Regions from separate parts of the Alteromonas sp. 07-89-2 genome, predicted to be linked through region 2. Evidence: predicted binding sites of a transcription regulator. Region 2 holds the regulator's gene; the other holds the start of a gene.
The links. The regulator MetJ, encoded in region 2, represses methionine synthesis genes. The targets are predictions, from matches to a motif close to TAGACGTCTAGACGTCTA.

Region 1: the regulator MetJ is predicted to act here: its motif matches at 1,550-1,567, upstream of serA (phosphoglycerate dehydrogenase).

The regions. Positions count from the first base shown of each region.
Region 1 is NZ_VTYM01000014.1:69,300-75,438, reverse strand. Features, by position in the region: gene F0261_RS11100 (5-formyltetrahydrofolate cyclo-ligase) at 1-728, shown strand, start outside; gene rpiA (ribose-5-phosphate isomerase RpiA) at 819-1,475, shown strand; gene serA (phosphoglycerate dehydrogenase) at 1,824-3,053, shown strand; gene F0261_RS11085 (YdiY family protein) at 3,180-3,938, opposite strand; gene F0261_RS11080 (YdiY family protein) at 4,152-4,955, opposite strand; gene F0261_RS11075 (HDOD domain-containing protein) at 5,089-5,913, opposite strand; gene F0261_RS11070 (DUF1289 domain-containing protein) at 5,954-6,139, opposite strand, start outside.
Region 2 is NZ_VTYM01000005.1:154,289-160,427, reverse strand. Features, by position in the region: gene metF (methylenetetrahydrofolate reductase) at 90-977, opposite strand; gene metJ (met regulon transcriptional regulator MetJ) at 1,139-1,471, shown strand; gene F0261_RS05615 (malic enzyme-like NAD(P)-binding protein) at 1,635-2,870, opposite strand; gene F0261_RS05610 (hypothetical protein) at 3,549-3,866, shown strand; gene rpmE (50S ribosomal protein L31) at 4,072-4,284, opposite strand; gene priA (primosomal protein N') at 4,736-6,139, shown strand, end outside.

The DNA of each region.
Region 1 (6,139 bases), on a different contig from region 2:
CTAACAAGATTAATTCAACGGAAACGGCTTCAGCACCAGCTTTAGCAATGAAACCAACGCTGATTGCGCCGTCGCAAACCATACAAACAAGCGTTTCTAATGAAGACATGCAGGCCCGCGCTCAGCTTAGAAAAAAGCTTCGCGAGGCACGCCGAGGGTTAACTAACCAGCAACATACGGACGCCGCTAAGCGCATTGCTTCACGACTACGTACACTGCCCTTTCTTGATAACAGCACGACCATAGCCGGATATTTGGTTAACGATGGCGAGGTCAATTTAACCTATTTTATCGAGTCTATTTGGCAGTCTTCACATGATAAAAAATTCGCTCTACCTGTATTACACCCCGTATGTAAAGGACATTTGTTATTTTTGTCTTATACCCAGCACTCTCAATTGGTGAAGAATAAGTACAACATTGAAGAGCCAGTATTGTCGTGTGAAAACGTCGTTCCTGTTAGGCAATGCGACGTTATTCTTATGCCGCTTGTAGGGTTTGATGTAAACGGCAATCGCCTGGGTATGGGGGGCGGCTACTACGACCGAACTTTGAGTTTTACCCAACGCGCGCCAGATTCACATTCATTTTCGGTTAGTAAAACGCCTAAGTTAGTGGGTATTGCCCACGACATTCAAGAAGTAGATGCTCTGCCCGTTGCACCATGGGATGTCCCCCTTGATGCCATCGTGACGCCCTCGCGCACACTGCAATTCACTAAACCGTGATAGTCATTATAACAAATTGAACATACGAACTTGTGGGTTCACGTGCGCTTATAAGTTACACTTGCGAACACAATAAGTCGGAGAATGACAATGGATCAGAACGCAAAAAAACAAGCCGTAGCCAAAGCAGCCATCGAATATGTTGAAGCAGACAGCATTGTCGGTGTGGGTACAGGTTCTACCGTAAATTTCTTTATTGAAGAACTCGGTAAAATTAAACACAAAATTGAAGGTGCAGTATCAAGTTCAGAAGCCTCTACCGAGCGTTTAAAAGCCTTAGGCATTGAGGTATTCGAGTTAAACGAAGTCAGCAATCTATCGGTTTATATCGACGGTGCCGATGAAGTGACCGAACACAAGCATATGATTAAAGGCGGAGGCGCAGCACTCACTCGCGAGAAAATTGTAGCCGGTGCGGCGACCACGTTTGTGTGTATTGTTGATGAAAGTAAGCGAGTTCCTGTGTTGGGCTCGTTCCCCCTTCCCGTTGAAGTTATTCCCATGGCTCGCTCTTTCGTAGCACGAGAGCTAGTAAAGCTTGGTGGCGATCCTGAATATAGACAAGGTGTTGTCACCGATAACGGCAACGTTATTTTAGATGTTCACAACCTTGAGATTCTGAATCCTCGTGAGCTAGAACAAAAAATAAATAACATTCCTGGCGTGGTAACGAACGGCATTTTCGCATTACGAGGCGCGGACATAGTGCTAAGTGCTACAGATAATGGTGTTGAAACCTTTAAGTGATAACTGAGTAAGACGTATAGTGCGGTGAAAAGCTATACAAAATACTACTTTCAACTTAACGCGTTTTCTGTTAGTTTCCGTTTAGACGTCTAGATGTCCTTAAAAGAAGTTCACTAAGCGTCTCAACTTTTACGTTAGTTAAGGCCAATTCCTTAATAACGAAAGCAATCAACGTGATTATAAAAGCTTGGTAGCAATAACGCCCAAGCAAGGCTTTCAGAGCTGCAAAGCGATGTATTTGCAGCGCTGGTTATACACAGCTTTGTGTTTCATACTGGCAAGTTTCTGAGAGTCTTGGATTGGCGGTGCAAGCAAACCAAAATTACATCAGTGAGAGATAGCGAGTTCATGAGCAAAGTTTCATTAGAGAAGGATAAGATCCGAATTTTGTTGTTGGAAGGTGTTCACCAAAGTGCTTTGGAGACACTAAAAAGCAATGGGTATAGCAATATTGAATTTCTCAAGACCTCTCTTCCTGAAGACGAGTTAATTGAGAAAATTAAAGACGCCCACTTTGTTGGTATTCGCTCGCGCACTCAAATTACAGAGAAGGTAGTTGAAGCAGCACAAAAGCTTGTGGCTATCGGTTGTTTCTGTATTGGCACCAACCAAGTTGATCTTGAAGCCACCCAACGCCGCGGCATTCCCGTGTTTAACGCGCCATTTTCCAACACTCGTTCGGTTGCAGAACTTGTACTTGGCCAAATTATCCTTTTACTTCGCCAGGTGCCGAGTAAAAATGCCAAGGCTCACCGCGGTGAGTGGGAAAAAACGGCAGTCGGCTCATATGAAGCCCGTGGTAAGACACTTGGTATCATTGGTTATGGCCATATAGGCACACAGCTGAGTATTCTTGCTGAACACCTAGGTATGCGCGTTCAATTTTTCGATATCGAAGACAAGCTTGTGCTAGGTAATTCTGCCCAAGTAAAATCGCTTGAAAAGCTGCTTAATACCTCTGACGTTGTTTCACTTCACGTTCCTGAAACACCACAAACTCAAGATATGATTGGTGAAAAAGAACTGTCTCAAATGAAGAAAGGCAGCATTTTGATTAACGCGTCTCGCGGTACTGTGGTAGATATCGATGCGCTTGCGAAGGCATTGGAAAGCGGCCAACTAAACGGCGCTGCTATTGATGTATTCCCGGTTGAGCCTAAATCTAATACTGAAGAATTCGAATCGCCGCTTCGCGCGTTCGATAATGTCATTCTGACCCCGCATGTGGGCGGCAGCACGCAAGAAGCGCAAGAAAATATTGGTATTGAAGTGGCAGGTAAACTCGCGAAGTACAGCGACAACGGTTCAACGCTGTCAGCCGTTAACTTCCCTGAAGTGTCACTGCCAGAACATACTGGTCGTTCACGCCTACTTCACGTACACAAAAACCAGCCAGGTATTCTTACTCAGATTAACCAAGCGTTTGCAGAAAAAGGCATCAACATCGAAGCCCAGTACCTACAAACTAACGCAGAAATTGGTTATGTAGTAGTTGATGTTAAAGAAGACCGTGGTTATGAGGCACTTGCAGAGCTTCAGCAAATTGATGGCACAATTAAGACACGTATTCTTCACTAAGAAGAGTTGTTTTAAGACTAAATAAAAACGCTGCACAATGTGCAGCGTTTTTTTATGCCTGTGATTTTACTTCAATGCGTTGAAGTGCCCAGCCCTACTTCGGTGCGCTGTGCATATAAGGTAGGCTTAGAAGAAGTTGTAAACTAGGCTAACTGCAGTTTCTGTGTCTAGTTTTTCAACGTCGTCGTCAACATTGGTGTTGTGATCAAGTTTGAAAGAAAGACGCATTGAAAGATTACCGCTGATTGTAGCTGTAAGTGCAGACTCAGCACGAGATTTCGTGTTGTCAGAACCCACTTCGGTACTCACTGTTTGCGTAAATTTAGCGGTATCTGAAATTTTCCAAGAATAAGCTGATGACGCACGAACGATTACGCTGTCAAGATCCTCGCCATCCTGAGTTTCGATGAATGAGTAACCAGGACCGATTGAATATTCAAGGGTGTGGCGCTTGTTCTCAAGTACTTTTTGGTTCCAACCCGCCGCAATAGTTGATTGGTAATTAAAGTTACTAAAACGGTCGTCTTCATATGAAGCGAAGCCGAATAAACGGTTATCAGGATTTTCTAGTTTGTAGTTACCCTGGGCTGAACCAAAGAACTTCTGTGCAGAAGTAAACTCGATATCTTCTTGCTCGCCTGCATCATTTTCTTGTTGAACCGTTTCCTGTTTGTATAGACCTTTTAAAACGTAGTCGTTACTCCATTTTTCAAGCTCTTGGTGAGCCTGTATACCCGCACTGATTGACGTGGTTTCAGTGTTACCTGAAGTCGAAATAAAACCTAGTTCGCCTTCCATTGTAAAAGGCTTAACTTCATCGTCTTGGGCGAAAGCGGCTGGAGAAAGAGAAATTGCAACTAAAGATGCAAGCACTTGCTTTTTCATTGAACAATCCTATTGATTATCGGTCCATTCGTTGTACTCAATACCTTTTGAACTGCAAGGCGGTACAACACGAGTTTTTAAAGAGATCTGCTAGACAGTGCCGCGAGGCGGCAAGCACTACAAACAATGGTGCGCAGTGTACATTTTCAAAGCTCTCAGTCAATGCGAACACGGTAAAAAGCCATAGATAGCCCGTTAATTTACACTAATTGACTAAAAAAACTGATAGACCAGCGCCACGGAGGTCTCTGTGCTTAAGGCTGCGACATCTTCTGCGGTGTCTGTTTCATGGTTTAGTATGAAGGATAGCTTCATCGCCAGTGAGCCGAATACGTTGGCTGAAAGCGAAGTTTCTGACCGCGATTTCATATTTTCTTCACCCGCCTCAGTGCTAACAAACTGCCTTAACTTGGCGCCTGAGCTCCAGTGGTATTTGTATTCGGCGGACGCTCTTACAATGATGCCATCGTTGACTACGCTTTCATTATCTTCTTCAGCTTCAATAAAACTGTAGCCAGGACCAATGCTATAGCGAAACTCACTGTCTTCACTGCGCCAGAGGCGCTGAGACCAGCCCGCTGCCAGCGAAGCACGGTGATCGTAACCGGTAAATTGATCGTCTTCGTAATCACCGTACATAAAAAGACGGCGACCAGGATTCATGAGTTTATAGTCGAACTGCGCGCTGGTGAAAAAGCGTTGGGCGCTGATGTCTCGCTCTGTTGTCGGCGTGCCACTTTCTTTATAGAGCAACTCGGCGAAGTAGATACTGCTCCAATTTTCCGTTTCATGGTCCGCATTGACCGCAGCTTTCACACTGGCAGCAGAGGTATTCCCAGTGTTAACAAGTACACCTAGTTCACCGTCTAGCGTAAAACGAGGAATTTCGTCATCGGTGTCGGGCGTGAAGTCTGCGTGATAGAGGGTTTGTATAAGATCCCTCGCGCTTGCGTGCACACACACGCAGCAACAAACAATGCCAACAACAATGCTTGGCCGGAAGATTTTTTTGAACATAATCTGATTTACGTTGAGCTTTATAGTTTTTAGATTACGTCTTAGTACGACGCTTGTTATACCAATCCTCTGGATGAGCTTTACTACATTTTGCTAATTATCAGTAAAGTAACGGAGTTGTTGCACCGAAAGCTCAGTGAATAAGCGACACAATTTTTGCCGTTTCTTGTTCGGCGTATTCAATTGAATTACTTATCACTTCCATGTTGAGACTTACTGTATTGGCTATCTCAGGGGTAAAAAGTTCAATGTCAGCGTAACTTTCTTTATTTAACTGACTTACCGTAATTCGATTTGCTAAACACAGGACGCAGATATCTACATCAGATTTATGTTTAGCTTCATCATTCATGAACGTTACCGGATAGTACAACCCAATAGGTAAGTGCCAATTTTCTAGTATGATACCGCTGCATTGAGCAAACGTAAAACCGAAATGATCCAACTGGTTAACGTGAGGCAACACATTCGTCTCAGCATTCAGGTATGACTGATAACGTTTAGTTTCTTTCTTGGCCACGACCAGCTCACTTAAGTTTTGCAATATCCCCATTACAAAGAAGCGTTCTGCTCCGCGCACGTTAAGTCTCATCGCAAGACTTTTGGCCACCATGCCGCAATACACTGATGCATACCAATGTTTGTCTAAATTTATTAACTTAGTATCAAAGCGTTTAAATGCTGTGCTGGCAGTTTCTGCAATTACCAAGTTATACAGAGCTTCGCCTCCAATCACACTGATTGCTTTGGCAACAGATTCTACTTGAGAAGGAAACCGAAACAGCGAGCTATTCGCCAGCCTTAGTACCTTCGCGGTAAGAGAAGGATCAGCACTTATAAGCTCGCCAATATCTTCGGCGCTGGAACGGGGATCGTCTAATGTTGAACGCAGGCGCACGCATATATCCGGTAACGTAAATGATTTCGCGGCATACGAAACATACTTATCTAACAACATCTAGAAACTCTCAGTCTACTTTTTACAAACTCAAGGCCGCTTATTCTGAACTTGGCGGATCATCAAACAGCGTGAACTGCCCAATTGATTCCCCCAGCTCTTTTTGCTGTTGCTTGCGAGCGCGCGTCAGCACCGCTTTTTTGCGCCGCGCACAGGCGCTGATTATTTTACGTTTAGTTGCATCATCAACCTTAAGCCAGTACAGGCGCTCGTCGCGACTTCGATA
Region 2 (6,139 bases):
CAGGCTTTATACAACAAAGGCGCATTGACTGCGCCTATTGAGGAGTGCTTCATTCAAAAATGTCAGCACGATCCTGATTGTTGTATGTATTAAGTGCCTGAGCGCACACCTAGCATGTGACAGATGGCGTAGCTTAATTCACTGCGGTTCAACGTATAGAAATGGAAGTGTTTTACCCCTTCTTTAGCCAATACCTTTACCTGATCCATGGCGATGTTAGCACCTATTAGGTTACGTGTGGCTTGGTCGTCGGCATCAAGGCCGTCGAACATTTTGTGTAACCATCCCGGCACATGAACATTTGTGAACCCCGCAAATTTCACCAGTGTTTGGTAGTTGGTTACCGGCAAAATACCCGGAACGATATCTAAGTCGACACCCGCTGCGGCTGCACGGTCTCTAAATCGAAGGTACACACTCGTATCGAAAAAGAACTGGGTTATCGCTTCTGTGGCACCTGCTTCTGCTTTGCGCTTGAGGTTTAGTAAATCAAACTGCGCATTTGGTGCTTCAGGGTGCTTCTCTGGATAGGCAGCAACAGAAATATCAAAATCGGCAACGTCTTTTAGCAAGGCAACAAGATCAGAGGCATACATCTCTGTTTTCTCTACTCCTGGCGGTAAATCGCCACGAAGCGCAACAATACGGCGAATACCTGAGTCCCAGTAGTCTTTTGCAATTTGCTTAAGCTCATCACGGCTAGCATCAACACAGGTCAAGTGAGGAACCGCCGCGACACCGGTTTGCTGCTGAATGCGTTTTACAACGTCGTGGGTTCTGTCACGCTCACCGCTATTCGCGCCGTAGGTTACCGACATGTAGCTTGGCTTTAGTGGCGCTAGACGTTCAACTGACTTCCACAGGGTCTGTTCCATGGCTTCCGTTTTAGGCGGAAAGAATTCAAAAGATACATCAATATCACGCAGTTCCGACAGGGACTGGTTTAATGCATCGATACCTTGTGCGTAAGAAACCATGGCTTTTTCTCTCAAAAATGTATTCTTATAGACGTTTAGACGTCTAAATTAAAGAATATATGTCTAGACGTCAAGAGGTTTACACTGCTCAATTGACCTTTTCGTGAACTTGTTTAGAATTTCTCTTCATAACATAAAAAAGAGTAGACCGAGTTAGTACAATGGCAGAATGGAACGGTAAATATATTCACCCCTACGCAGAGCATGGCAAGAAGAGCGAACAGGTAAAGAAAGTCACTGTCTCTATACCTATTAATGTGCTTAAGGCGCTTACTGATGAGCGTACTCGCCGCCAAATCAATAATTTGCGTCACGCCACTAATTCAGAACTGTTGTGTGAAGCATTTTTACATGCGTTTACCGGTCAACCATTGCCTAACGATGATGACCTGCGCAAAGACAATCCTAATCGCGTACCGGCTGAAGCAAGACGCATTATGGAAGAAATGGGCATTGATCCAAGCTTCGAAAACGATGTGTCGGAAGACGACTGATATTTGGTATTAAAGAGAAACGGCGCTTTGTTGTAAGTTATTGCTAGTTGATAACCCACAACACGGCGCCGTTTTTTATGTACTTGTATTCTCTGAGCGCACTTTTTAGCAAATAAAGGTTGAGCACTAGCCCCTTCATTTTTTTGCCTTATGTACCAGAATTTTATTCTTCTGGGCTTTCAGGCACGCGTGCAACGCCAGATTCAATCGCAGCCTTAGATACCGCGGTAGCAATACGCTCGCATAAACGCGGGTCCATAGGTTTAGGAATAATGTACTCCTTACCAAATGTCAGACTAGTACTCTTACTGGCAGCTAGTACTTCTTCTGGTACAGGCTCCTTCGTGATAGCACGAAGGGCTTCTACTGCCGCTACTTTCATTTCATCGTTAATGGCCGTTGCACGAACATCTAGTGCTCCACGGAAAATAAACGGGAAACACAGTACGTTGTTAACCTGGTTAGGGTAGTCCGAGCGTCCGGTAGCCATAATAAGATCTTTACGTACTTCGTGAGCAAGTTCAGGCTTTATCTCAGGGTCTGGGTTAGAACATGCAAATACAATTGGGTTTTCAGCCATCAAGGCCAGTGTTTCTGGTGGTAAAACATCCGGTCCTGACACACCAACAAAAATATCCGCGCCTTCCATTACATCTTCAAGCGTACGCTTGTCAGTATTGTTAGCAAATAGCTTTTTGTGCTCAGTTAAGTCTTCGCGACGAGTATGGATAACGCCTTTTCTGTCTAGCATATAAATACGCTCACGCTGGGCACCACACTTTATAAGCAGTTCCATACAAGCGACCGCTGCTGCACCGGCACCCATACACACAATTTTAGCGCTCTCTATGCTTTTACCCTGAATTTCCAGAGCATTAAGCATGCCCGCTGCAGTTACAATAGCGGTACCGTGCTGATCATCATGAAATACCGGAATTTTACAGCGCTTAATTAGCTCTTGTTCAATCTCAAAGCATTCAGGCGCTTTAATGTCTTCTAAGTTAATGCCGCCAAATGTGTCAGCGATATTCGCTACCGTATTAATGAACTCTTCGGTCGTACGATGCTTCACTTCAATGTCAATGGCATCCAAGCCAGCAAAGCGTTTAAACAGAAGGGCTTTACCTTCCATAACAGGTTTCGATGCCAGTGGGCCTAGGTTACCCAATCCTAAAATCGCAGTTCCGTTACTGATAACGGCAACCAGGTTTCCTTTACCCGTGTATTTATAGGCGTTATCTGCGTCTTCGGCAATTTCTCTGACCGGTTCGGCAACGCCTGGGCTATAGGCAAGAGCAAGGTCATCGACGCTGTCTGCTGGCTTAGATAACTCTACGCGGATTTTTCCAGGTGTGGGTTTGGCGTGATAGTCGAGTGCGTGTTGTCTAAAATCTGACATGTAAAAAGGTATCCTTAGATGTAGGGTTCATCGGTGTTTTCGTTCACGCTCTGTAGCTATTTTATTGTCGTTATAGTTATAGGTAGATAAACGTAAGCGCGTTACAACCAAATAATGACAAAGTGATTATAAATAGTTGTTAGCACTAGGGTTTGTTGATCTTTGTTTTACAGCAATCATCAATAGGCCCCAAGGTGGCATGTGGAAAAGCAGACTAGGCGTTAACCTTTACTGATTTTGTTCACATACCTTAATGGATACAAGCCTCTGGTTTATGTACCCAAAAGCGCCACAAGTCTTGAAAGTAATGCATTATTCACAGAATTAATGCTCACTATCAAAGTGCCGATCGCAACTCTAACACAGCCAATCACTGTGTACATATCTGATCAGAATTCTCATATACCAATGTAGGTTAGGCATACTAATTAGACCAGTAAAATGGGGCTATAATTGCCATTCATGCTATTTATTTTGACTTGTTATAACATTCTGTAGGTCTATTGTGTGGAGGGGGAAAATAAAGCTATCAAAGGGATCTACGTTCTCATAAATGCATTGGACAGAAACCCAAATCAGGAAAATAGAATGCAGGGAGACACCTCGTTAATTCTCCATCCAATATTTCTGATAAAATCCTGTGAAAGCCCACTCAAAATTCGCGCTGAAGGCGAGGATATGACAGAAAGAAAACTAATAACCGTGTTAACCGATGTGTGTGAAAGCGTAAAATCTACCAATAATGGATTTGTTTGGCTAACTCACGTAGGACATTGGAGAGCGCCGCAAGTGATTGCCGTGTTTAATACTGAGCAGGAGAAGCAGCGGGCGTTAACTAATGGTTGGGATATAGACTTCATAAACCAAGTGAATATTGCTTTGGCGTCAATTAAGTCAGCACCCGTTGGTATTTATTTTGATAGCGAAGAACAGTGTAAGAAAGTGAGTGGCGGCAATTGGGATAGGCATTTATCTAATGTTAAAAACCTTCACTGAGTTCAGGTTACGCTGGATGTTGTAAATTAAGCTAAAAACGTTTTCAGAAAGGCGAGTTGCAGGGCTTGTTACACTGGCTAGGTACAGGCCTGACGTAGGATAACGGCGGTAAAGCGCTGTTTGGCACACCTTGTTTGTGTGAAGCGTGAATTTTAAGCAATAAAAAAGCGCCATAAAGGCGCTTTTTTTGAACTGGATATCAGGCTTACTTTTTGCCCAATGCACCGAAACGCTTCTTGAAGCGATCAACACGACCACCAGTGTCAACGTTACGTTGCTTACCAGTGTAGAATGGGTGACATGAAGAACATACGTCTAGGTTGATGTCTTTACCAAGCGTAGAGCGAATGTTCATTACGTTACCACATGAGCAAGTTGCTGTGATTGCTTCGTATTTTGGGTGGATATCTTGTTTCATTGGGTTACCTCACATAATAAGGCCGTATCGCTATACAACCCGAAGTCGCACACCATACGTTACTTAATTCAAATGATAAGTCGTTCAAAGAACAGCCTATCGCAAAAGAGCGGCGCATAATAAAGGATGGCAGGGCCTTGATCAAGCGGTTTTTGGCCAAATGCTAAACAAGAGAGCTAGACAAGGCAGCCGTATAAAAAGGCCAAACAAAAAACATTCCTTTTATGCTTACCTGTAAAGTATGTTTAAATATTTGTCTTTCAAGGCTGGGCCAGATGCTCTAGTGGCAAAATCATGCGCCAATAGCAAAATGTGTAGCTAGCTGTTAGCAGCGCAAACTGCTGTAACGTATAGGTCTGCAAGAAGCCTCAGTATAATTAGTTTCAACATAAGAAGCTTAGTAAGCGCATTACGCGCTGTAACAATCGTCAAATAAGGTAGAACCTTCGCAATGGCCTTTATCCAAGTTGCCGTGCCAGTGCCGCTGCGCCAACTTTTCACGTATACCCACGATAACGCACTAAGTGCGGGTGTAAGAGTGGTTGTGCCTTTCGGTCCGCGCAAACTTGTGGGTGTAGTTGTTGAAACCCTACACAAACCTGAAAGCGACATTGAAAACTCCAACAAGCTAAAAGCCATTGAGTCGGTACTGGACGATACCCCCATTATAGAAGAGGTGTTGCTGAAAATGGCCCAATGGCTGTGGCAGTACTATCATCATGCGCCGGGTGAAGTGCTACACGCCATGCTGCCTGTTTTATTGCGCAAAGGCGAGTCAGCAGCGCCAACACCTCAAGACATGCTAATGCTTACCGAAGAAGGTAAGCAAACGACTGCAGACACGTTATCGCGGGCGCCTAAACAACAAGCCTGTTTTACTGCAATGGCTGGTGGTGCCTTATTAGCATCCCAAGCGCGCAAGCAGTATGGCGCACCTGCGGTCAAAGCGCTCGTCGAAAAGTCATTGATAAGCATTGAAGAAGTCGCGCCTGAATTTAAGTCAGGCAGTTGGCTTGCCTCGTTATCGGTGTCTGAAAAGCCAATTCCAGATACTGAGCAGTCGGTTGCCATTGCCGCACTTAATCGTCAGCAGGGCAACTTTGCGGTAAGTTTGCTTGAAGGGGTTACCGGTAGCGGTAAAACGGAAGTGTACCTTCAAGCCATCGAACCCTTACTGTGCGACGGAAAACAAGTGCTTATACTTGTGCCAGAAATTGGGCTGACGCCGCAAACGGTGTCACGCTTTGAAAAGCGCTTTGGTATTGCAGTGGGCGTTTTACACTCTCAGCTTTCTGATAAAGAACGGCTACAGGTGTGGCAGCGAGCAAGAGCTGGTGAACTTGGGATAATCATCGGTACTCGCTCGGCTATTTTCACCCCGCTGCACAACCCCGGCATGCTGATTGTGGATGAAGAGCACGACGAGTCTTTTAAACAACAAGATGGACTTCGCTACCACGCCCGTGACTTGGCAGCTATGCGGGCTAAGCAGCACAATATTCCTCTTTTATTAGGCAGCGCCACGCCCGCACTCGAAACACTTAATAATGCGCTAAGCGGTCGCTATGCCCATTTGCAGTTAACTAAGCGAGCGGGAGGGGCGAAAAGCACGCATCAGCATGTGTTGGACGCGCGTGACCAACCCATTCACTACGGTATTTCGCAAGGCTTGCTAACGATAATGCGCCAGCATATCAACGCGGGAAATCAGGTATTGGTGTTTGTGAATCGCAGAGGTTATGCGCCAGCGCTGCTTTGCCATCACTGCGGCGAAACCGTCATGTGTAAGCGTTGTGACCGCCCGTATACGGTGCATAAAGCGCAGAACCGTTTGCAGTGTCATCACTGCGGCGGT